Regions from separate parts of the Mesorhizobium sp. M0239 genome, predicted to be linked through region 1. Evidence: riboswitches for the same ligand, from Rfam matches in the RefSeq annotation. Region 1 holds a riboswitch; each other region holds the start of a gene.
What was found. Region 1 has a riboswitch for cobalamin ahead of NKI99_RS18465 (aromatic ring-hydroxylating oxygenase subunit alpha). Riboswitches for the same ligand answer to the same signal wherever they lie in the genome.
Positions count from the first base shown of each region.

Region 2: another riboswitch for cobalamin. It lies ahead of NKI99_RS21200 (ABC transporter ATP-binding protein); the one in region 1 lies ahead of NKI99_RS18465 (aromatic ring-hydroxylating oxygenase subunit alpha).
Region 3: another riboswitch for cobalamin. It lies ahead of metE (5-methyltetrahydropteroyltriglutamate--homocysteine S-methyltransferase); the one in region 1 lies ahead of NKI99_RS18465 (aromatic ring-hydroxylating oxygenase subunit alpha).
Region 4: another riboswitch for cobalamin. It lies ahead of bluB (5,6-dimethylbenzimidazole synthase); the one in region 1 lies ahead of NKI99_RS18465 (aromatic ring-hydroxylating oxygenase subunit alpha).

Region 1 covers NZ_JAMYSG010000016.1:126,108-131,521, forward strand. The annotation lists gene bglA (beta-galactosidase BglA) at 1-1,082, shown strand, start outside; gene NKI99_RS18445 (ABC transporter ATP-binding protein) at 1,108-2,220, shown strand; gene NKI99_RS18450 (DUF680 domain-containing protein) at 2,298-2,534, opposite strand; gene NKI99_RS18455 (DUF680 domain-containing protein) at 2,604-2,804, opposite strand; gene NKI99_RS18460 (DUF680 domain-containing protein) at 2,876-3,073, opposite strand; cobalamin riboswitch at 3,581-3,782, shown strand; gene NKI99_RS18465 (aromatic ring-hydroxylating oxygenase subunit alpha) at 3,897-5,144, shown strand; gene NKI99_RS18470 (FAD-binding oxidoreductase) at 5,170-5,414, shown strand, end outside.
Region 2 covers NZ_JAMYSG010000020.1:38,313-43,726, reverse strand. The annotation lists gene NKI99_RS21210 (DSD1 family PLP-dependent enzyme) at 1-745, shown strand, start outside; gene NKI99_RS21205 (AraC family transcriptional regulator) at 750-1,583, opposite strand; cobalamin riboswitch at 1,879-2,085, shown strand; gene NKI99_RS21200 (ABC transporter ATP-binding protein) at 2,248-3,036, shown strand; gene NKI99_RS21195 (ABC transporter substrate-binding protein) at 3,082-4,029, shown strand; gene NKI99_RS21190 (FecCD family ABC transporter permease) at 4,165-5,151, shown strand; gene NKI99_RS21185 (metal ABC transporter permease) at 5,176-5,414, opposite strand, start outside.
Region 3 covers NZ_JAMYSG010000022.1:87,219-92,632, reverse strand. The annotation lists gene NKI99_RS22690 (cytochrome-c peroxidase) at 1-927, shown strand, start outside; gene metE (5-methyltetrahydropteroyltriglutamate--homocysteine S-methyltransferase) at 1,371-3,722, opposite strand; cobalamin riboswitch at 3,818-4,019, opposite strand; gene NKI99_RS22680 (alpha,alpha-trehalose-phosphate synthase (UDP-forming)) at 4,629-5,414, opposite strand, start outside.
Region 4 covers NZ_JAMYSG010000001.1:316,828-322,241, reverse strand. The annotation lists gene dxs (1-deoxy-D-xylulose-5-phosphate synthase) at 1-178, opposite strand, end outside; gene NKI99_RS01535 (pirin family protein) at 309-1,229, opposite strand; gene NKI99_RS01530 (DUF2277 domain-containing protein) at 1,269-1,535, opposite strand; gene NKI99_RS01525 (exodeoxyribonuclease VII small subunit) at 1,647-1,898, opposite strand; gene NKI99_RS01520 (histone deacetylase family protein) at 1,902-2,828, opposite strand; cobalamin riboswitch at 2,950-3,129, shown strand; partial or broken gene bluB (5,6-dimethylbenzimidazole synthase) at 3,145-3,858, shown strand; gene NKI99_RS01510 (hypothetical protein) at 3,981-4,964, opposite strand; gene NKI99_RS01505 (TetR/AcrR family transcriptional regulator) at 5,255-5,414, opposite strand, start outside.

The DNA.
Region 1 (5,414 bases):
CATTGCTCGACGTCACCCGCTTCTGGCTGGAGCGCGGCGTCGATGGTTTCCGGCTCGACACCATCAATTTCTACTTCCACAGCCAGGGCCTGGAAAACAATCCGCCGCTGCCGCCGGAAGAGCGCAACGACCAGACCGCGCCGGCGGTCAACCCCTACAACTACCAGGACCATCTCTACGACAAGAGCCGGCCCGAGAACCTCGGCTTCCTCGAACGGTTCCGTGCCCTGCTTGATGAATATCCGGCAACCGCAGCGGTCGGCGAGGTCGGCGATTCGCAGCGCGGGCTTGAAGTGGTTGCCGCCTACACCGCCGGCGGCAAGCGCGTGCATATGTGCTACTCCTTCGATTTCCTGGCGCCGGAAAAGATCAGCGCGGGCAAGGTTCGCTCGGTGCTGGAATCCTTCGGCAAGGTCGCCAGCGACGGCTGGTCGTGCTGGGCCTTTTCCAACCATGACGTGATGCGCCCGGCCTCGCGCTGGGCGGCCAATGAGGCCGACCCGACAGCCTATCTCAAGGTCATCTCGGCGCTGCTGATGTCCCTGCGCGGTTCGGTCTGCATCTATCAGGGCGAGGAGCTTGGGCTCGGTGAAGCAGAGCTGCGATTCGAGGATTTGCAGGATCCCTATGGCATCCGCTTCTGGCCGGAATTCAAGGGCCGCGACGGCTGCCGCACACCGATGGTGTGGGATGGCGGCGCCAAGAATGGCGGCTTCTCCCCAGCAAAGCCCTGGCTGCCGGTGCCGGCCAAGCATCTAGCGCAAGCGGTCAATGTCCAACAGGGCGACGAGGCTTCGCTGCTTGAGCACTACCGACGCTTTCTCACCTTCCGGCGTGCCCATCCGGCGCTCGCCAAGGGCGACATCAATTTCATCGAAAGTGAGGGAGATACCGTCGCCTTCACGCGCCGCGCAGGCAACGAGCAGATCGTCTGCGTCTTCAATCTGGGAGCCGGGCCGGCCAAGGTTGACCTTGGCGGCCGATCGCTGCAACCTCTGCCCGGGCACGGATTTTCGGGGCAGGCGAACAGCGGTTCCATCGAGCTTGGCGGCTACGGCGCCTGGTTCGGGCGTCTCGACTGAATTTCCAATCACTGGAGGAAACCAAATGGCCGATGTCACGCTAAGACAAGTGAAGAAGTCCTACGGCAATCTGAACATTCTCCACGGCATCGACCTCGATATTAAGTCGGGCGAGTTCATCGTCTTCGTCGGCCCGTCGGGCTGCGGCAAGTCGACATTGCTGAGATCGATCGCCGGGCTCGAGGAAATCACCTCCGGCGAGCTTAGAATAGCCGGCGAAGTGGTGAACGACGTGCCGCCGTCGAAGCGCGGCATCGCCATGGTGTTCCAGTCCTACGCGCTCTACCCGCACATGACCGTCTACGACAACATGGCGTTCTCGATGAAGATCGGCAAAGAGAACAAGGCCGAGATCGACCGCCGTGTGCGTCAGGCCGCCGAGATCCTGCAATTGACCAAATATCTCGACCGCCTGCCCAAGGCGATGTCAGGCGGCCAGCGCCAGCGCGTCGCCATCGGCCGCGCCATCGTGCGCAATCCGAAGGTGTTCCTGTTCGACGAGCCGCTTTCGAACCTCGACGCCGCGCTGCGCGTCGCCACCCGCATCGAAATCGCCAAGCTCAAGGAATCGATGCCCAACACGACCATGATCTACGTCACCCACGATCAGGTCGAGGCGATGACGCTGGCCGACCGCATCGTGGTGCTCAAGGACGGCCATATCGAGCAGGTCGGCACGCCGATGGATCTCTACAAGAAGCCCGGCAATCTGTTCGTTGCCCAGTTCATTGGCTCGCCGGCCATGAACATCCTGCCCGCGACCATCGACAAGTCAGGCAATCCGACCGTCGTCAGCCATGTCGGCGGACGCAAGGCAACCGTGCCGATCGCAACGCCGGCTTCGGCGAAGGGTGCTGCGGTGAGCTTTGGCGTGCGGCCGGAGGACCTGATCATCGCCAGCGGCGCGGACTATCTGTTCGAGGGGACGGTCGACTATGTCGAGCAGCTCGGCGAGGTGCAGCTGGTCTATGTCGACATCGGTCGCGCCGACCTGCCGCTGGTGACCAAGCTGCCCGGCAATGTCGAGGTCAAGCGTGGTTCGACGTTGCGGCTGAGCGCCAATGGCGAGGACCTGCATATCTTCGACGCTGACGGACGGTCGTTTGCCCTTCATGAGGCTGAAGCGAAGGCGGCCTGAGGCAGGACCGCGTCTTGGACGCAAAAAGAGCGGCGGGCTAGGCCCGCCGCTCTTTTGTTGAAGATCAGCTTCGGCTGTTAACGGCCGAAGAGATTCCGGTCGCTGCCCTGAGGGGCGGACTTCTCCACGTCGCCCGACGAATTGAGCAGCTTCTCGACGAGGCCACCGCTGTTGCGGACCGAGCTCGTATGCGCGCTGTCAACCGAAGTAACCGCAGGCTGATTGGCGCCATTGGAGCCAAAGTTGTCGCTGCCGGCGAACGCGCTGCCGGTGATGGCCAGAACGGCGGCGGCAGCAATAAGGATCTTGTTCATTTTAATCTCCTGAATTCTGGATTTCGCCAGGACGGCAGACACAGCTGCCGTCGCTTGCGAAATTGGCTGTTAGCGACCGAAGAGGTTACGGTCGCTGCCCTGAGCGGGCGTCTGGGCAGCCGGTTCCGAGGTCTTGGTGGAAGCCGTGTACGACTGGTCCACTGCGGCGGCAGGCTGGTTAGAGCCGTTCGAACCGTAGTTGTCGCTGCCGGCGAAAGCGCTGCCGGAGATGGCCAGAACGGCGGCGGCGGCAATGAAGATCTTGTTCATCTTAAATACTCCTGAATGTCTGAATTTCGCCAGGGCGGCGGGCGAGCCCGCCGTCGACTGGGAATCGGCTGTTAGTTGTTGCCGAAGAGGTTGCGGTCAGCACCCTGGGCAGGCGCCTGAGCAGCCGGTTCCGACTTCTTGGTCGAAGCGGTGTACGAGCTGTCGACAGCAGTGGCTGCCGCGGCGTTCGAACCGTAGTGGTCGCTACCAGCGAAGGCGCTGCCGGAAATGGCCAAAAGGGCTGCGGCAGTGAGAATGATCTTTTTCATTTTTGTACTCCAGTATCGTCTTTTTCCGTCCGTCTAGCGGCGTGTCTTGGAAATGAAATCGCGTCGTTCGGACAGCTCCGATGTGGGAGGGCAACCCCGCCTTTTCCAATCACGAAGTTGTTCCGTGTGGACCATGAATCCACACCTTGAAATTGTGCCAAGGGAATCTACGGGTATATTTTTCTTCTTTATATCAGCATGTTAGATGTAACCACTGGATGGATCACCGACTGTTTCAGAGGCCCAGCGTTCACACCGTCCTGCACGCACCGTCAACAGAAACGAACCGTTCGGTTCGATTTTAGATCGAGCTAATAGTCACTTTTCGAAACCGTTAACCTTTTTTGACCCCGCCAAGGGATCCGATTCGGGGATATCGCTGCCGGCAAAATGGCCATCCGGGAGGTGGATTTCAGCCCGCGACGGTCTGCGGGAACGTTCGCATGCCGTGTCGCGCCGCATGGATACGATGTCGTTTTCATGCCGACGGCGCGCCCCCGATCGTGGTTAGATCATACCATCTCAGGTGCCGCTTCGTGACGACGAGGCGGAGAATTGGGAAGCCGGTCAGAATCCGGCGCTGCCCCCGCAACGGTGGTGGAGTTCAAGTCGCAACGGGAGACCACTGGGCAACTGCCTGGGAAGGTGTCGCGATGGTCCGCAAGGACAACTCCAGAGCCCGGAAACCAGCCCGAGATTGTTAGACTCGACTGATCGCGGTGGGCGGTCAAGAGGTGGATAGCGCATGTCGGCACCTAGCCGGCCTGCGTTTCAATCCTTCCTCCATCACCACCAGTTCAGTCCTTAGAAACGAGGACAGGACATGGATACCCGCAACGAGATGCTGAGGCTCCTGAAGGGGCGCCGGCAAGGCTTTTCGCTGGAGCAGCCCTTCTACACCGATCCGGACTACTTCAAGCTCGACATGGAGCTGATCTGGTATCGCGACTGGCTGTTCATCGGCCATGATTGCGAACTGCCGAAGCCGGGCAGCTACATCACCGTGCAGATCGGCGACTATCCGGTGGTCCTTGTCCGCGACCAGCACGGCAAGATCAACGCCTTCCACAATTCCTGCCGCCATCGCGGCAGCCGTGTATGCAACACGGAGAAGGGCACGGCGGCAAAGCTCGTCTGCCCCTATCACCAGTGGACCTATGAGCTGGACGGCCGCCTGCTGTTTGCCCGCCAGATGGCCGACGGTTTCGACAAGAGTGATTTCAGCCTGAAGCCGGTCGCCTGCGAGAGCGTCGGCGGCTACATCTTCATCTGCCTGGCCAAGGAACCGGCGGATTTCGCGCCGATGCGGGCGATGATCGAACCCTATCTTTTGCCGCACCGGTTGCGTGAAGCAAAGATCGCCTTCGAGAGCACGATCGTCGAGAAGGGCAACTGGAAGCTGGTCTGGGAAAACAACCGCGAGTGCTATCACTGCGCCGCCAATCACCCGGAGCTGTGCAAGACCTTCCCCGAGGCTCCGACCGTGACCGGCGTCAACGGCGCCGACAGCGACCCTGAAATGGTCGCGCACTGGGCTAGATGCGAGGCATCAGGCCTGCCGAGCAAATTCCGCATCGATCCGGCAGGGCAGTACCGCGCCACCCGCGCGCCTCTGCTGCGCGATGCCGTCAGCTACACTATGACGGGAAAACGAGCGGTCCAGAAGAACCTGTCCGACAGCGTTTCAACCGACCGCATCGGCTCCTTGCTGCTCTATCACTATCCGACGACCTGGAACCATATCCTCGGCGACCACGCCGTCACCTTCCGCGTGCTGCCGATCAGTGCCACGGAAACCGCGGTGACGACGAAATGGCTCGTCCACAAGGATGCGGTCGAAGGGGTCGACTACGACCTCGCTGAGCTCACCCATGTCTGGACCGAGACCAACGACCAGGACCGCCGCATCGTCGAGGAAAACGCCTTCGGCATCCTGTCGCCGGCCTATGAACCAGGCCCCTATTCGGAGCTGCATGAGGGCGGCGTGATCCAGTTCGTCGAATGGTACGCGTCGTTCATCGGGCCGCGCCTCGCAGAAGGCGACCGGCCAGCCTTGCGCAGCGTCGCCTAGCCCAGGGGACAAGAGGATGAATGCGATGACGGACCTTGGCCTCTATCGCCATCTCGACCAGATGACGCCCTGGAACGACAGGCTGCAGGTGCTGGAAGTGATCGGCGTCAGTGACGAAGCGCCTGACGTGAAGACCTTCACCTTCCGCTCCGACAACCAGACCTGGTTCCGCTACAAGCCGGGCCAATTCGTGACTCTGGAACTGCCGACATCGGACGGGCCGCTGATGCGCACCTATACGCTGTCCTCCTCGCCATCGCGGCCGTTCTC
Region 2 (5,414 bases), on a different contig from region 1:
CGCTGGCGAACTCGGCATCGGCCTGCGCATCGCTTTCGAGATCGATGTCGGGCTGCATCGCGGCGGGTTCGCCAATCCTGAGGCCTTGTCGAAGGCGTTGAGCGCGTTGCCGGCCCGGCTGCATTGCGAAGGCGTCATGGCCTACGAGGCGCATGCGCCGCTCATTCCCGGCCTTTTCGGCGGACCGGCAAAGGCATTGGCCAAGGCGTCGGCGCAGGCGTCGGCGTTCGTCGCCTGTCTCGGCGCCGACCAGCGCCATATCCTGAACATCGGCGGCAGCAAGACCGCGCTGCTTCATCATGGCGGCATGGCCAACGAGGTTTCGATGGGCTCGGCCTTTGTGCTGCCCAGTGATTTCGATACGCCAGGCCTCGACGGCTTCCAGCCGGCGGCCTTCATCGCCACGCCGATCCTGAAAATGGTCGAGCCGATGCTGCCTGGCCCGCCGGCCGTCACCCGCCTGCTGCAGGCGCTCGGCCGCTTCCCGCGCAAGGGCTGCTATCTCTATGGCGGCAAGTGGATGGCCGAGCCCGTCTTCCCCGAAGGCATGAAGGCGAACGGGCTGCTCGGCCTGTCCTCCAACCAGCAATTCATGGGCTTGCCCGCCGACGCGACCGCAAAGCCCGGCGACTACGCGTTTCTAAGGCCGACGCAGAGCGAAGCCGTGCTGCAGCAGTTCGGGTCGATCGCTGTGTTTTCCGGCGGCGGGATAGTCGATCGCTGGCCGGCGCTGCCGATGGCCTGACCGACTACGCCTTCACCGGTATCCAGATCTCCAGCCCGCCATTGCCGCTGCGTGGGTCGAACTCAGGGCCGTAGCGTTCGAATTCCGGCGCATCCGATATCTCGTGGCCGGAAGCCGGCAGCCATTTGTTCCAGATCGTATTGACCGTGCGGCGGATGGTCGAGATGTGTTCGCGGTGGGCAAAGACCGCATATTTCTGCGCCGGCACCCGCACCCGGCTGAATTCCCTCGGCAGGTCGGAAAAATCAGACACTTCGACGCCGGCGATGTAGTCGAAATTGCCGGCATCGTCGCCGTTGACGCAGACGCCATAGGCGACGTCGCCGGCCTCGCCCGGAATGTTGCCGATATAGGGGCCGAAGCGCTGCCATTGCATCGGAATGGCGGCGCTGGTTTCGCAGCTGTAGCGTTCGCCGAGGCCGGCGATCAGGAACGGCCGGCTGGTCTCGAAACGCGGTGGTTCGAGATTGGTGAGGAAGGACTGGTCCATCAGGATCGGCTCCACGAGGTCGAGCTTGTCGAGTGTGCCTTGCGCGCGCACCAGTTCCGGCGTGGTGCCGAACTGATCGCGGAAGGCACGGGTGAACGCCTCATGCGAGTTGTAGCCGGCGTCGAGCGCGACGGAGAGAATGTCGGGCGCCCCGCCGGCCAGCTTGCGCGCCGCCTCGGTGAGCCGGCGTGAGCGCATGTAGCCCATCACCGAGCGGCCCGTGGCAGCGCCGAAAGCCCGCGTCACATGAAAACGCGACACGCCGCTGCTTTGCGCGACATCGTCAAGCGAGATCGCCTCCGGCAGATGACTTTCGACGAACCACAGCGCTTTCTCGGTCGGGTTCATTTTGCTCCTCGCATTGGCCAGATCATCCTGCCGTTTCCTGGCGCGGCCAGTTTGATCGAAATTGCGCATCCCGCGCAATCGAACCGATCCCGTCACAGTCGCACACCGATATGGCACAGCGGTCGAGCGCCCCTTGCCGCCGACGAGCCAAATTCGGCAGGCTTCGCTTGACAGCGCCAGGCGGCATCCTCTAAATGCGTAATGTTATTACATATCGAGAGCGTGAAATGCATGTTTCCCCTAGCCGGCCCACCACTCCGTCCGAGAAATCCATTGCGAAGCGATTGGGGGAAATCTACGCTGAAGCGGTGATGGTCCCCGAGTCGAAAGGCGAGGGGTGAAAAGGGAACACGGTGAGATCCCCAGGGGTCGAGGCCGTGGCTGCCCCCGCAACTGTAAGCGGCGAGCAAAATCCGTGAATGCCACTGGCCGGCAAGGCTGGGAAGGCAGGATGGCGCAACGACCCGCGAGCCAGGAGACCTGCCATCACTGAGTTGACCGGACGGGGTGTGCCGGGAGGAAACGCGAATCCCGGTCTTGTCGGCCGCTTCGCCAGCTTCGTTCCGTCGCCAGTTTTGGAAAGTGACGGAAAGTTGGACGGCTCTATCGATCATCGCATCATCGTGTGCACGCTTTGCCATCCCGGCAATCTGGCGGGCAGCCGATGACCGTAGCGCTTCTCGAAGCACATGACCTCTGCGCCATGGCCAATGGGCGGGATCTGGTCCAGGCGGTCAGCTTCTCGGTGGCCGCTGGCGATCGCCTAGCCATCATCGGTCCCAACGGCGCGGGCAAGACGACGCTGCTGCGCATGCTGTCGGGCATGCTGCGGCCGAGCTCCGGCGAGGTGAACCTCGGCGGGCGCCGGCTGGGCGGGATTTCCGCCGCCGAGCGGGCGCTGCATATCGCCGTTGTCGGCCAGACCGACCAGCCCGATCCGCGGCTGGCGGTGATCGACTATGTCGAGCTGGGCCGGGTCCCGCACGCTCGGCTACGGCGCAGGAGCGAGGAGCGTGACATTGTCGTCGATGCGCTGCGCCGGACCGGCCTGCTGCCGCTGCTTGGCCGCACCATCGGCTCGCTGTCGGGCGGCGAGCGCCAGCGCGCCCAACTGGCCCGCGCCATCGCCCAGCAGCCAAAGATCCTGTTCCTCGACGAGCCGACCAACCATCTCGACCCGCGCGCCCGCGGCGAACTGCTCGACCTCGTGGCAGGCTTCGAGATGACGGTGATCGCGGTGCTGCACGATCTGGCGCTGGTGGCACCGTTCGCCACCAGGGTGGCGGTGATGAACCATGCCCGTCTGCAAGCGCTCGCCGCACCGCGCGAAGCGCTGACCCAAAAGCTGATTCGCGAAATTTTCGGCATCGATGTGCTGCGTCTGCGCCATCCGACCGAAGACCGCGAACTGACGGTGTTCGATGTTCCGAACCGTGCCGCGCCGCCATCCTGATTGAAGCCGTCCCATATCGATCATCCCGTCCACAGGAGCAAACCCTTGAAACGCCTTGCTTTTTCGCTTGCCTTCTCGCTGCTGGCCTCGACAGCCCTGGCCTTCCCGGTAACTGTCGACAGCTGCGGCAAGCCGCTGACCTTCGATGCGCCGCCGAAGCGCGCCGTCATCCAGGATCTCAACATGGCCGAGATGGCTTTCGCGCTGAAACTGCAGCCGTCGATCGTCGGCCTGACCGGCATCACCGGATGGTACAAGGTGGGTCCTGAGTTCAAGGCCGAGCAGGGTTCGATCCCGGAACTGGCGCCGAAATATCCGACGCTCGAAAACCTCGTCGCGGTCGAGCCCGATTTTTTCTTCGCCGGCTGGTATTATGGCATGAAGCCGGGTGGTGAAGTGACGCCCGACACGCTTGCTCCGCACGGCATCAAGACGCTGGTGCTGACGGAAAGCTGCGTCCATCTCGACAAGAGCCGCCCCGCCGCCTCGATGGACCTACTCTATGGCGACGTCGAGAAACTGGGCAAGATCTTCGGCAAGGAGGCCGAAGCTGAGAAGCTTGTCTCCGGCTGGAAGACGCGGCTCGCCGAGATCACCGCCAAGGTCGGCGACGCCAAGGGAACGCGGGTCTTCCTCTATGATTCCGGCGAGGACAAGCCGTTCACCGCAGGCAAATTCGCCATCCCCAGCGCCATGATATCAGCCGCCGGCGGCGACAACATCATGGCCGACATGGACACCAGCTGGGGCAATACGGACTGGGAAACGGTGGCGTCGCGCAATCCGCAATTCCTCATCCTGCTCGATTACCAGGATGGCGGTGGCTACAGGAAACTGCTCGATTTCCTGAAGGCGCATCCGGCGATGAAGGAGACGGACGCGGTCAAGAACGAGCGCTTCGTCGCCCTGCGCTATGCCGAACTGACGCCGGGCCCGGCCAACATCGAAGCGATCGACAAGATCGCCAAGGCCATGCATCCGGAAGCGTTTTGATGCCTGTGGCCCAAAAGTGCGCAGCGGTTTTGGGGCAACGACATGCATGAACAAAAGATGCTGGAAGTGCGTCGCACGCGTCCTGACAGACACAACGCATTTCCAGGCTTGCGCCATCCGGCATTTGCACTGGCCATGCTGGTGGGAGCGGCGGCGATTGCCGCTCTCGCTCTGCTGTCGATTGCCTATGGTTCGACACTGATCCCGTTGACCGATGTTGTTGCCGCGCTTGGCCGTGCAGTCGGCTTCAGCGGGCGCGACGTGGCAGGACCGGTCGGCAAGATCGTCGTCGACCTGCGGCTGCCGCGCACGATCCTGGCCATCTGCGTCGGCGCCGGCCTCGGCGTCGTCGGTGCGCTGCTGCAGACGGTGACCCGCAACGACCTCGCCGATCCGTTCCTGTTCGGCCTGTCGTCGGGCGCCGCCGCGGGTGCGGTTTCCGTTATCACCGTCTTCGGCGACAGTTTCGGCATCTGGACATTGCCGGTCGCGGCCTTCACCGGCGGCATATTGGCTGCCGGCGTCGTGCTGCTGCTGGTTGCGCGGGTGAGGGGGCAAGGCCCGGAGCGGCTGATCCTTGCCGGCCTTGCCGTGTCCTTCATGTTCACCGCCTTGACCAACTATCTTGTCTTTGCCGGCGATCAGCGCGCCGCCCACTCCGTGCTGTTCTGGACCATGGGCGGCCTTGGCCTGGCGCGCTGGGACAACATCTGGCTCGGCGCACTGGGTGCGGGGACCATTCTGGCTTACGCGCTGTGGAACCACCGCCGGCTCGATGCTTTCCTGGCCGGTGAAAATGCCGCCGAAAGCCTTGGCGTGCCGGTGGCGCGCATGCGCCGGATGACCTTTCTCGTCGCCGCCTTCTCGACGGCTATCCTTGTCTCGGTCGCTGGCGTCATCGGCTTCGTCGGGCTGATGATTCCGCATCTGTCACGGCCGCTGGCGGGCCCCCTGCATCTGCGCCTGGTCGCCAGCTGTGCCGTGTTTGGCGCGGTGCTTTTGCTGGCCAGCGACCTTCTGGCCCGAACGCTGCTGCCGCCGCAGGAACTGCCGATCGGCATCATCACCAGCTCGGTCGGCGCGTTCTTCGTCGTCACCATGCTGATCCGCAACCGGCTTTGAGTGCGGCCTGGGTCAGGGCCGCGATTACTCTCCCGAAATGCCCAGTTGCACCCGTTGCTTTGGGCGCTTCGACTGGAACAGGGCAAGCAAAAAAACGCCGGCCTGAACGACGACGATCGTCGGGCCGGTGGCTGCGTCGATGTGATAGCTGAGGATCGTTCCCACGACGCTCGACCCGATGGCGGCCGCGGCAGCAATGGCGAGCATGCGCTCAAAGCTCTTCGTCAAAAGAAAGCCGATCGCTCCCGGCGCGATCAGCATGG
Region 3 (5,414 bases), on a different contig from region 1:
ACAGTCGCCAACAACCCGGTCACCCCGGAAAAGATCGCTCTCGGCAAGGCACTGTTCTTCGATCCACGCGTCTCGGCGTCAGGCGTCTTGTCGTGCAACTCGTGCCACAACCTGGCCACCGGCGGCGACGACAATCACGAAACCTCGATCGGCCATGGTTGGCAGAAGGGACAGCGCAACGCGCCGACTGTACTGAACGCTGTCTTCAACATCGCTCAGTTCTGGGATGGTCGTGCCGCAGACCTGAAGGCTCAGGCGAAGGGACCGGTCCAAGCCGGCATCGAAATGGCCAATACACCGGACCAAGTCATCGCCACGCTCAAGTCCATGCCGCAATATGTCGAGTGGTTCGATGCAGCTTTTCCGGCTGAAGCCGATCGGGTCACCTTCGACAACTTCGCCAAGGCGATCGAAGCCTTCGAGGCGACACTGGTCACACCGGCCCCGTTCGACAGCTTCCTGAATGGTGATGAGCTTGCCATGACTTCCGAACAGAAACAGGGCCTGGCGCTTTTCATGGACAAAGGCTGCTCGTCCTGCCATGCCGGCATCAACGTTGGTGGGCAAGCCTATTTCCCATTCGGCCTCGTGGAACAGCCCAGCGCCGAGGTCCTGCCGGACAAAGACAAGGGCCGATTTGCGGTCACCAATGCAGCCGATGACTACTATGTTTTCCGCGTGGCGCCGCTGCGCAACGTTGCACTCACCGCGCCATACTTTCATTCGGGCAAGGTTTGGGATCTGAAACAGGCCGTCGCTATTATGGGGACCACCCAGCTTGGCGTAGTACTGGCGGACGAAGAAGTTGATCTGCTTGTTGCCTTCCTCAACTCGCTGACCGGAGAGGCACCCGAGGTCACCTATCCCATCTTACCCTCCGAAACGGCGACAACGCCCCGGCCTGTAACGCAGATCTCAGGAAAATAAGGGCCAACTGGCTGCGGACGTCGCAATCGAAAATGATTGCGGCTTTTACTTGGGCCACACGAATTGCCACGTCCATCTCCGAATTGGCGGGCCACGCTAGCAATACCCGAAACCTGCAACCTCGCCCGTTGTCTGCGCAAATCAACTGGGGAAGCGGACAGACGCGCAGCATCATATATTGTCGCCGCCTGAGCGGACATGCCAAGCAGTCTACTTTGAGAAACGACGTGTGTACGATTTGTTCGAGGCGCGGGCCTGTATGTTCCCAAGGACCAATACTATAGCGTGGTGTCACATTTATATTTCTGCAGGATGAGGACACGTGCCGAAGGAAAATCGCACATTTTCGCCGTGTGGCTTATTTTCAAGAGTGTGATCGGTTTGGCATATTCCCGGCCGACATCCGCCACCGGCAACTCCCCACACGGTGAGGAAGAGAAGCCTTACGCCTGCACTTTCTGCCGGAGCGCGCGTGCTGCAGCGACCATGTTCATGAGGGCAGGGCGGACCTCCTCCCATTTGCGCGTTTTGAGGCCACAGTCCGGGTTTATCCACAGTTGGCCGTCGGACAGTCGCTCGCGGGCAAGCATGACTAAGTCCGAAATCTCGCCGACTTCCGGGACGCGTGGTGAGTGAATATCATAGACGCCGGGACCGATTTCGTTCGGATATTTGGAGCTCGTGAAGGCGTCCAACAGTTCCATCTTCGAGCGCGACGTCTCAATCGAAATGACATCCGCATCCATTCCAGCAATCGCGTGAATGATCTCGTTGAACTCCGAATAGCACATGTGGGTATGAATTTGAGTCGCGTCCTTTACACCCGTTGAAGCGATCCGGAAACATTCGACAGCCCAGTCGAGATAGACTTTCCAGTCAGATTGGCGCAGTGGCAATCCTTCGCGAAACGCGGCCTCATCGATCTGGACCATCCTTGCGCCGGATCTTTCGAGATCCATCACTTCGTCGCGGATGGCGAGCGCGATCTGGCGGCAGGCTTCGGAGCGGGGTACGTCGTCGCGAACAAAAGACCAGTTGAGAATGGTGACTGGGCCTGTGAGCATTCCCTTCGCGGGCTTTTCCGTAAGCGACTGGGCGAATTGCCACCAGCGCACTGTCATCGGATTGCGCCTCGATACGTCGCCGAAAATGATGGGGGGACGCACGTAGCGCGACCCATAGCTTTGTACCCACGCATGCTGGGTGAGCGCGAAGCCGGACAACTGCTCGCCGAAATGCTGTACCATGTCGTTTCGCTCGAACTCACCGTGCACCAGCACGTCCAGCCCGATCTCTTCCTGCCAGCGAATTGCAGCCTCGATCTCCTTCTTCAGGAACGTCTCATAGTCGACATAGCTCAGCTGGCCCTTCGCATGAGCGGCCCGCGCCTTGCGTACCTGCGGCGTCTGCGGGAAGGACCCGATGGTCGTCGTCGGGAACGGCGGCAGCCCGAGTGAGCCGGCTTGGACTCTGGAGCGCTCGCCAAAAGCGCTCTCTCGTCGCTTCGCGCTGTCCTCAATGCTAGCGATCCGCCCCTGAACAAGCGGGTCATGGATCCTCGTGGATGTCACGCGCGTGGCGGCAGCCTCGGCAGACGCTTTCAACGCGCCTGCCACCGCATCCCTGCCTTGGGACAGGGCCCGGGCCAGCAAGACCAGCTCGTCGGTCTTCTGGGCCGCGAAGGCGAGCCACGACCTGATGTCGGCGTCGAGTTCCGTCTCCATGCGCAGATCAATCGGCACATGCAGCATCGAGCAAGAAGGCGCGATCTCGACGCGGTCCAAGGGCCACCCGGCGACGATCGGTTTGATGCGGTCGAGAATGGCGGGCAGGTTCGCACGCCAGACGTTTCGGCCATCGATCAAGCCAAGCGAGAGCACCAGATCCTTCGGAGCGAGCCGACCCACCGTTTCCAGCTGCTCGGGAGCGCGCACGAGATCAATATGCAGCCCGGCCAGGGGCAGAGAAACCGCGGTTTCGAGATTGTCTCCCAGCGACCCGAAATACGTAGCCAGCATGATCTTCAGCTCGGGCGCGGCTTTCGACAGCTGGCCATAGGCGAATTCGAACGCAGCTCGTTCGTTCGGGTTCAGATCGAGGACAAGCGCTGGCTCATCGATCTGCACCCAGTCGGCTCCCGACAGCTTCAGCTTCTGCAGGACTTGCTCGTAAACGGGCAGCAGCCGCGGTAGGAGCGCGATGGGACCGAACCCCTCGGCAGGCGATTTCGCCAGCTTGAGGAAGGTGATGGGTCCAAGGATGACTGGGCGTGTGTGAATGCCGAGAGCTTTAGCCTCGAGGAAGTAATCGACCGGCTTCGATGACGAGAGGGCGAACGTCTGACCATCATCGAGTTCCGGCACAATGTAGTGGTAGTTGGTGTCAAACCACTTGGTCATTTCCATCGCGGTTACACCAGGTCCATGAGCCTCCTCCTGGTGACCAGCGTGTCCACAATCCTCCGTCTGACCCTGGTTGCCGCGCGCCATTGCGAAGTAGATGTCAAGTGGGACCTCGCCGCTATTCCAGCCGTAACGGGATGGAACGGCCCCGACCATGGCTGCGGTGTCGAGCACATGGTCGTAAAGCGAGAAGTCGTTCGACGGGATTTTCGACACGCCGCGATCGCGCTGCTCTTCCCAGCTAGCGGCACGGAGCGCCTTCGACGTCGTGAGAAGGTCGCCAGCGGACGATGTTCCGGACCAGTAGCTTTCAAGCGCGAATTTCAGTTCTCGCCGACGACCGAAGCGCGGCACGCCGAGCGTTGCTACAGGAATTTCCTGAGAGTCAGTCATGTCATACCCCGATGGTTGGGGCGCCGATGACAAGGAAGGCGCTAGCAGGCCGGCACGAACGCCGGCTTGCAGCGGCCACCGAGACACCCCGCCCGTGGACGTAATTCGCCGTGGCAGGTCTCCTGGCTCGCGGGGTCATAGCCTCTACCCGTCTTCCTGAGGGTATTCGCCTCAGTGACATGAGTGGGGTTGGCTCGCCGCTAACAGTTGCGGGGGCAGCGCCGGCATTGCACCGGCTTCCCTCTTAGCTCCGCTGCGGCAGCGCCGCACGCGAGAACCACGACACGCAGACAATCACAGCAGTCCGCTCTTTTGTCAATGACGCATAACGAAATGTTTATGTCGTTATGTGATTTCGCTTTTACGCTTGTCTAACATTGTGAAATATTCAGTCGCCCATTGGCGGCGCTGCTCCGCTGCCACCATTGTCCAACTAATGGATCCCTGTCGGGCTGCGACATCCCTCGCAGGTCGCCGATGAAGGATTTCGGACAAGACTTCAAGCGCGTGACAACGTCATTAGAATGCAGAAGATCGCATTGGTGGCGATGTTTAACGATGCGGCCGCAAGCCGTGCGTGCGTGGTAGAAGCGGTTTTCTCGGAGTGAGCGCCAAACCGTGGTCCGAGGGGAATTGGCACGCCAGTCGTCATCACGGGTGACTAGGCAATCGTGATGACTCCGCTCGGCGGCAAGAGACCACACTGACGGAGCCTGGCTCAAGGGTCTGATGCAAAGCCCGACTGTGGTCCCGATAAGCCGCTTAAGCCGCATTCAGGCGGTCAGGATAAGTATCTCTCTCTCCAAGCGCTCGGCATTGAGGGATGCGCAAATGGAGGCAAAGCTCGCGTGCTTCATATTCTGCATCATACGATCGGCAGGACCCAGTTTTTATCCAGTGCACGCGTCAGCGCGTGTGCAATTCTGGCTCGGTCCGATACGAAGGCATTTGGGCCTCGCTGATCCAGCCCAAGCCAACATAGTGGAAGTGATCCGCAGGGACCGTAACCCGGCTGCTGTCCAGTTGCCGAACGAAGTCCGCTGACCAATGGTGGATCGTATACGCTTCAAGTTTGTCCATCATCCTCCGCCAGCGTTGGATGCGTTCTTCGCGCGGCATGCTGGCCGCTCTTGAGATCGCGGTAGCTATCTCGTCGGAGAGCCTCGGATTTACCAGCAGGGCGTCCTCGCCGAAGTCTTCGGCCGCGCCGGCAAACTTCGATAACACCAGAACGCCAGGGTCGCTCGGATCTTGTGCAGCAATGTATTCTTTCGCCACAAGATTCATGCCATCGCGCAACGGCGTCACAACGCAAACACGCGCGGCTCTGTAAAGACCCGCTATCTCAGCTTGGGTGAACGACCTGTTCTCATAGATAATCGGCATCCACTCGTCCGTGCCATGCCGGTTGTTGACTTGATTGACGAGTCTTTCGACGTCGCGCCGATATTCGCTGTACGCTTGGATGTCGCCACGTGAGGGAGTTGCGATTTGCAAGAGCGAGACACGTTGCGGCTCGACTGCCAGCAGATCGAAAGCTTTAATCCGATTGTCAATGCCCTTGGTGTAGTCGAGCCGATCGACGCCGATAACTAGCTTTGCTCCGCCAAGTTTCAACTGCGAAATGTAGGCTTTCTGCGCCTCAAGCGAATCTGCGGCACACCGTTCGAATTGCTTCGGATGGATACCTAT
Region 4 (5,414 bases), on a different contig from region 1:
CTGTCAGCTCGACCACGCCAAGCCCTGCGCCCAGATGACCACCCGTGCGGGACACGGCGTCGACCAGCTCGGCGCGAAGCTCGGACGCCAATTGCGGCAGTTCACTTTCGGCAAGCGTGCGCAGGTCGGCCGGGATGCGGACCTTGTCGAGAAGCGGCGTATGCGGCGTTGCGTTCACGGTGCTCGGGCTTTCGGTTGATGGGCGAATAGGCCGCCGGCCGGCGAAAGTAAATGTGTGTCAGTGACGCGGATCAGGCCCTAGTCTTTTGTCTATGCATTTCGTTCTGCCACTTTTGGGTGACAGGGCATCAGCTTTCCGGCAGCGGAATAAACTCTTCCTCGTCTCCGGGAACGATGTCGAAGCGGCCCGTCTTCCATTCCTCTTTCGCCTGTTCGATGCGCTCCTTGGACGACGAGACGAAATTCCACCAGATGTAACGCTTCGAACCAAGAGAGGCGCCGCCGAACAGCATGAAATGCGCCCCGGTCTGCGACGACACGACGATCTCGTCACCGGGACGGAACACCAGCAGCCGTTCGGCTGGGAATACATCACCCGAAATTGAGACCTCGCCTTCCAGCGTATAGATGGCGCGTTCTTCCGCATCAGCAGGGATTTTCACGCTGGCGCCGGGCGCCAGGCGCAGGTCGGCGTAGAGCGTCTCCGTGTCGGCCCTGACCGGGGACCGCAGTCCCTGGAAATCGCCGATGATGAGGCGCCCGTTGACGCCTTCGGCTTCGATCTCGGGAAGCCGAAGCGCTGCGGTATTCTCGAAAACCGGTGCCACCTCTTCCTTGTCGTCCGGCAGCGCCAGCCATGTCTGCAGGCCGGATACCGACATCGGCGCGCCACGCAGTTCCTCCGGTGTACGCTCCGAATGGACGATGCCGCGGCCGGCGGTCATCAAATTCACGTCGCCGGGCTGAATGACCATTTCGGTGCCGAGTGAGTCGCGGTGCCGGATCTTGCCGTCGAACAGATAGGTGACCGTCGACAGGCCGATATGCGGATGCGGACGGACATCCAGTGCCTGACCGGCGCGCAGGACCGCGGGCCCCATGCGGTCGAAGAAGATGAAAGGCCCCACCAGCCGCCTTTTTGCCGTCGGCAGGGCACGGCGCACCTGAAAACCGCCGATATCCTTGGCGTTGGGTATGACCATCAATTCGATCTGATCGCTGGCGAAGGCATCGCCTGCCTCAGGGTCTTTCCCGGGGAAGAAGCTCATGGACTCTCCTTGTCGGTGGTCGAAGGCCGCCTGGCCGCATCAGGCAAAGCGGATCGCCGCCTTTGCCCGCAGCTTGGCCGCCACCTCTTCGCGATTACGCGGATGCTGGTGGGTTTCCAGGGAATCGAGCAGTTCGCGCGCCGAGGCGGCGATGGCTTCGACGGCATGGTCGAAGGCGTGCTGGTTCTGCTTCGAGGGTCGCGTGGTTCCGCTCAGCTTGCGGACGAACTGAAGAGCCGCGTCGCGCACCTCGTCATTGGTTGCCGGCGGATCAAAATTGAACAGGGTCTTGATGTTTCTGCACATCGCTTCCGTATCTCCTCTTGTCCTTGAGCTGTTTCAATCGGAACGAGTTATATCCTCGATCATGATCATGTCCAAAAACCGGTGAGGCGAGGCCATCGTTCGGACCGAGCCTCAATCCGCGTCGAGTGGCTCCGTTCCAACCGGCTTGCCGTCGCGCGACAGCCTGATCTTCTCGACCTTGTCCTCGGCGGCCTTCAGCAGCCGGTCGCAATGCGCCTTCAGCCCCTCACCACGCTCATAGATCTTGATCGACTGGTCGAGCGGCACGTCGCCACGCTCCAGATCATCGACGATCTTCTCCAGCGCATCGAGTGCCTGCTCGAAGCTCATCGCCTTGACGTCTTCGTTGGTCTCATCGGCCATCATTCATCCTTTCATCAGTCGCCCGACATGGGCGGCGACCGAAAATGCCAATCCCTGCAGATCGTAGCCGCCCTCGAGCAGGCTGACGAGCCGGTTGCCGCTGTGGCGTGCCGCGCGCTGCATCAGCTGGCCGGTCGCCCAGTCGAAATCATCCTCGGTCAGATTGATCTCGGCCAGCGGATCGCGGTGGTGCGCGTCGAACCCCGCCGAAATGATGATCAGGTCGGGCGCGAAATTGTCGAGCGCGGGCAGGACGCGCGACAGGAAGGCATCGCGAAACACTTCGCTGCCGGTCTGCGGCGCCAGCGGTGCGTTGACGATGTTGCCGGCGCCCGTTTCGGTCTTCGCTCCGGTGCCGGGATAAAGCGGCATCTGGTGTGTCGAGCAATAGAGCACCGACGGATCGTCCCAGAAAATATCCTGCGTGCCATTGCCGTGATGCACGTCCCAGTCGACGACGGCAACGCGCTCGACACCGTGTTTCTTCTGCGCATAACGCGCCGCGATCGCCGCCGTGTTGAACAGGCAAAAGCCCATCGCCGTGGTCTTTTCGGCATGATGGCCGGGCGGCCGGGCGGCGACGAAGACGTTGTCGGCGCGGCCCGAAAAGACATCATCGACGGCGGCGTTGGCGGCGCCGATCGCGGTGATCGCCGCTTGCCAGCTCTTCGGGCTGGCAGTGGTGTCGGCATCGATGCGGGCAATCCCCTCGTCGGGGATGGCGGCGCGCACGCGGGCGACGAAATCGGCGGGATGCGCGTAGAGGATGGTGGCCTCGTCGCCTTCCGGCGCCTGAATACGATCGAGCCCGGCAAAGGCTTCGTCGTCGAGCACGCGCTCGATGGCGCGTAAGCGGTCGGGCCGCTCGGGATGTCCGGGCGGCGTGAGATGCTCGAGGAAGATCGGATGGGTGTAGAGACGGGTGGTCATCGTCCTAATCTAGTGACCCGGATCGACAAAGGCCATGCACGGGCGGCCGATGACTGGGGAAAATCGCGACTGCGTCCATTCGCGTCGCCGCAGGCATTGGCCCCGCGGGCGCTTCGGCGTAAGGTCCCTGGTACTGCCTGGTGCCCGCCGCAAGCGGGAGAATCGGGAACACGGTTGAATTCCGTGGCGTGCCCAACGCTGTGAGGGGGACCGCGCCGGTAAATGCCACTGTCGATGACGGGAAGGCACCGGACGCGGGTTGATCCCGAGCCAGAAGACCGGCCTGGCAGGCATTGTCATCCGCGTGGTCAGGCGGATGGCATCAGAGCGACGTGCGTCTACTTGGACGCACAAAGTACGCTCTGTCAGTTTTGAATCTGCAATCGCAAGGGGACAAGCGATGCCGGAACACATGACCGCTGCCATTGACGATGGATTTGACCAGAATGCGCGCGATGCGGTCTACCGCGCCATGTTCACGCGGCGTGACGTGCGCAGCCATTTCCTGCCCACCGCGATCGATGACGACGTGCTGGCACGGCTGCTGCTTGCCGCCCATCACGCGCCATCGGTCGGCTTCATGCAGCCATGGAATTTCATTGTCATTCGCGATGTCAAACGACGGGCGGAGGTGCGCGACCTGTTCCTGGCCGCGCGAGAACAGGAACTGCCGGCGATCGAGGCGGAAAAACAGGCGCTGTACCGCAAGCTCAAGCTGGAAGGCATCTGCGAGAGCGCGCTCAACATCTGCATCACCTGCGACCGGCAGCGCTCGAAGGGTTCGCCGCTGGGACGCTGGCACAATCCGGAGATGGATCTCTACAGCACCGTCTGCGCGGTGCAGAATTTCTGGCTGGCCGCGCGTGCCGAGGGCGTTGGCGTCGGCTGGGTGAGCATCATCGAGGCTGAGGCGCTGAAGCGGCTGTTGGCCATTCCGGACCACGTAACGCCGATCGCCTATCTCTGCGTCGGCCGTGTTTCCGAGTTCGCTCCCAAACCGGACCTTGAAACGCATGGCTGGGGACGGCGGCTGCCGCTGCCGGAGCTGATCATGAGCGAGACCTTTTCCGGGCAAGGCGAGACACAGCTCAAATCCACCGTGGCGCGCCTCAACACCGTTTCTGCCTCACCAGACATCACCCGCCCAGCGGATCAGGGTGTGGCGCCGGCCGTACCCCAGCGCGAACCGCCGAAGGAGGCCAGCGCCTTGTCCTTGAGCTCTCTGAACTTCGACGACGCCTCGGCCAGCCGGGCGTCCCAGGCGGGATCCGGCACCTGGCCCGCAATGGTCTTGAAATAGACCTGCATCAAGCAGGCGATGGCGAAGGGTTCAATGAACGCCGCCTTGAATGCCCAGGCGAAGACGATGGCGAGCACAAAAGCCCAGCCGGCGAGCTGACCAGGCATCAGGAACAGAATTGCGCCAGCAGGCGCCAGCATCATCAGAAAGATGATGAATGACACGCCCCACATGATGACCGCCAGCCAGACGGCGTTCTTGACCATGACCTTGCCGTTCTGGGCATACAGCACGACGCCTTGGCGCGCCGTCTCGAACGGCGAGGCTGAATTGATGCGGATGTTGTAGCCGAGGATGATCTCGTCCACATAGGTCAGCGACAGGCGGATCACGGTGTTGATGAAGGAGACCAGGCCGCTCAGGCCCGGTATCGGCAGGAAGGCGGCGATACCGCCGAGCAGGCTGGTGATGGCGCGGATGGCACCCTTGACGAGTTGGTCGACGACGAAAAGGGTGTTGGCCTCGGCAAAACGCTGGGTCACGATATCCCTGGCGTAGGCGATCTGGTCCTGACCGCCGGGAATGTCGCGGCCGTCGATCAGATGAACCATGACGGCGATGTGGCCGGCCTTGACGATGTAGAGGATGTATTCGCGGATCCAGTAGACCGCGATCGAGACGATGCCAAACCCGACCACGCCGCCCCACAGGGCAAAGGACATGGGCCCGTCGGGATCGGTGGAGATATGGCCGACGCCATAGCCGACCGAGGCACCGGTGCCGGTCGCCATGATGTAGGCCAGTGTGATGCCGAAATAGACGATCATGCGAAAGACGATGAACGGCCAGGTCCGCATCATGATGGACACCGACCGGCCGATCTCGAAATCCCACATGTGCCCCGAATCTCCGCCTCAGAGATGGTGGAAGAGGATGGGCTCAACCCGGCGATTGTCAATTGCCGGCCCTTGACGCCGAAGGGCAACGAATTCGGGCTGACGGTTTTCTTTCGGAGCCTTTCGCCGGCGCGCGGCTGACGGAGCATCAAACGAAAAACCCGCCTGTGCGGCGGGTCACTGGCGCAAATCAGCACCATGGACGAATATATACCTTAGCTGAGGTCACCGAGTCAAGAAAAAATTCCTATCGGGAACAGCTGCCGGGCACGAAAGCTCCGGTGGGAACTTCAATTCGACTGCGGGTCCGGCTTCTTGAGCAGGCCTTCGAGCAGTTGCTTGAACGCCGTCACCACCTTCTTCGACGTCGCTTCGGGGTCGCTCGAATTGGCGATCCGTTGCGCTGCCTGGCTGCTCGCTCCGTTGATCAATCGCGAGGCCGTCTCGGGG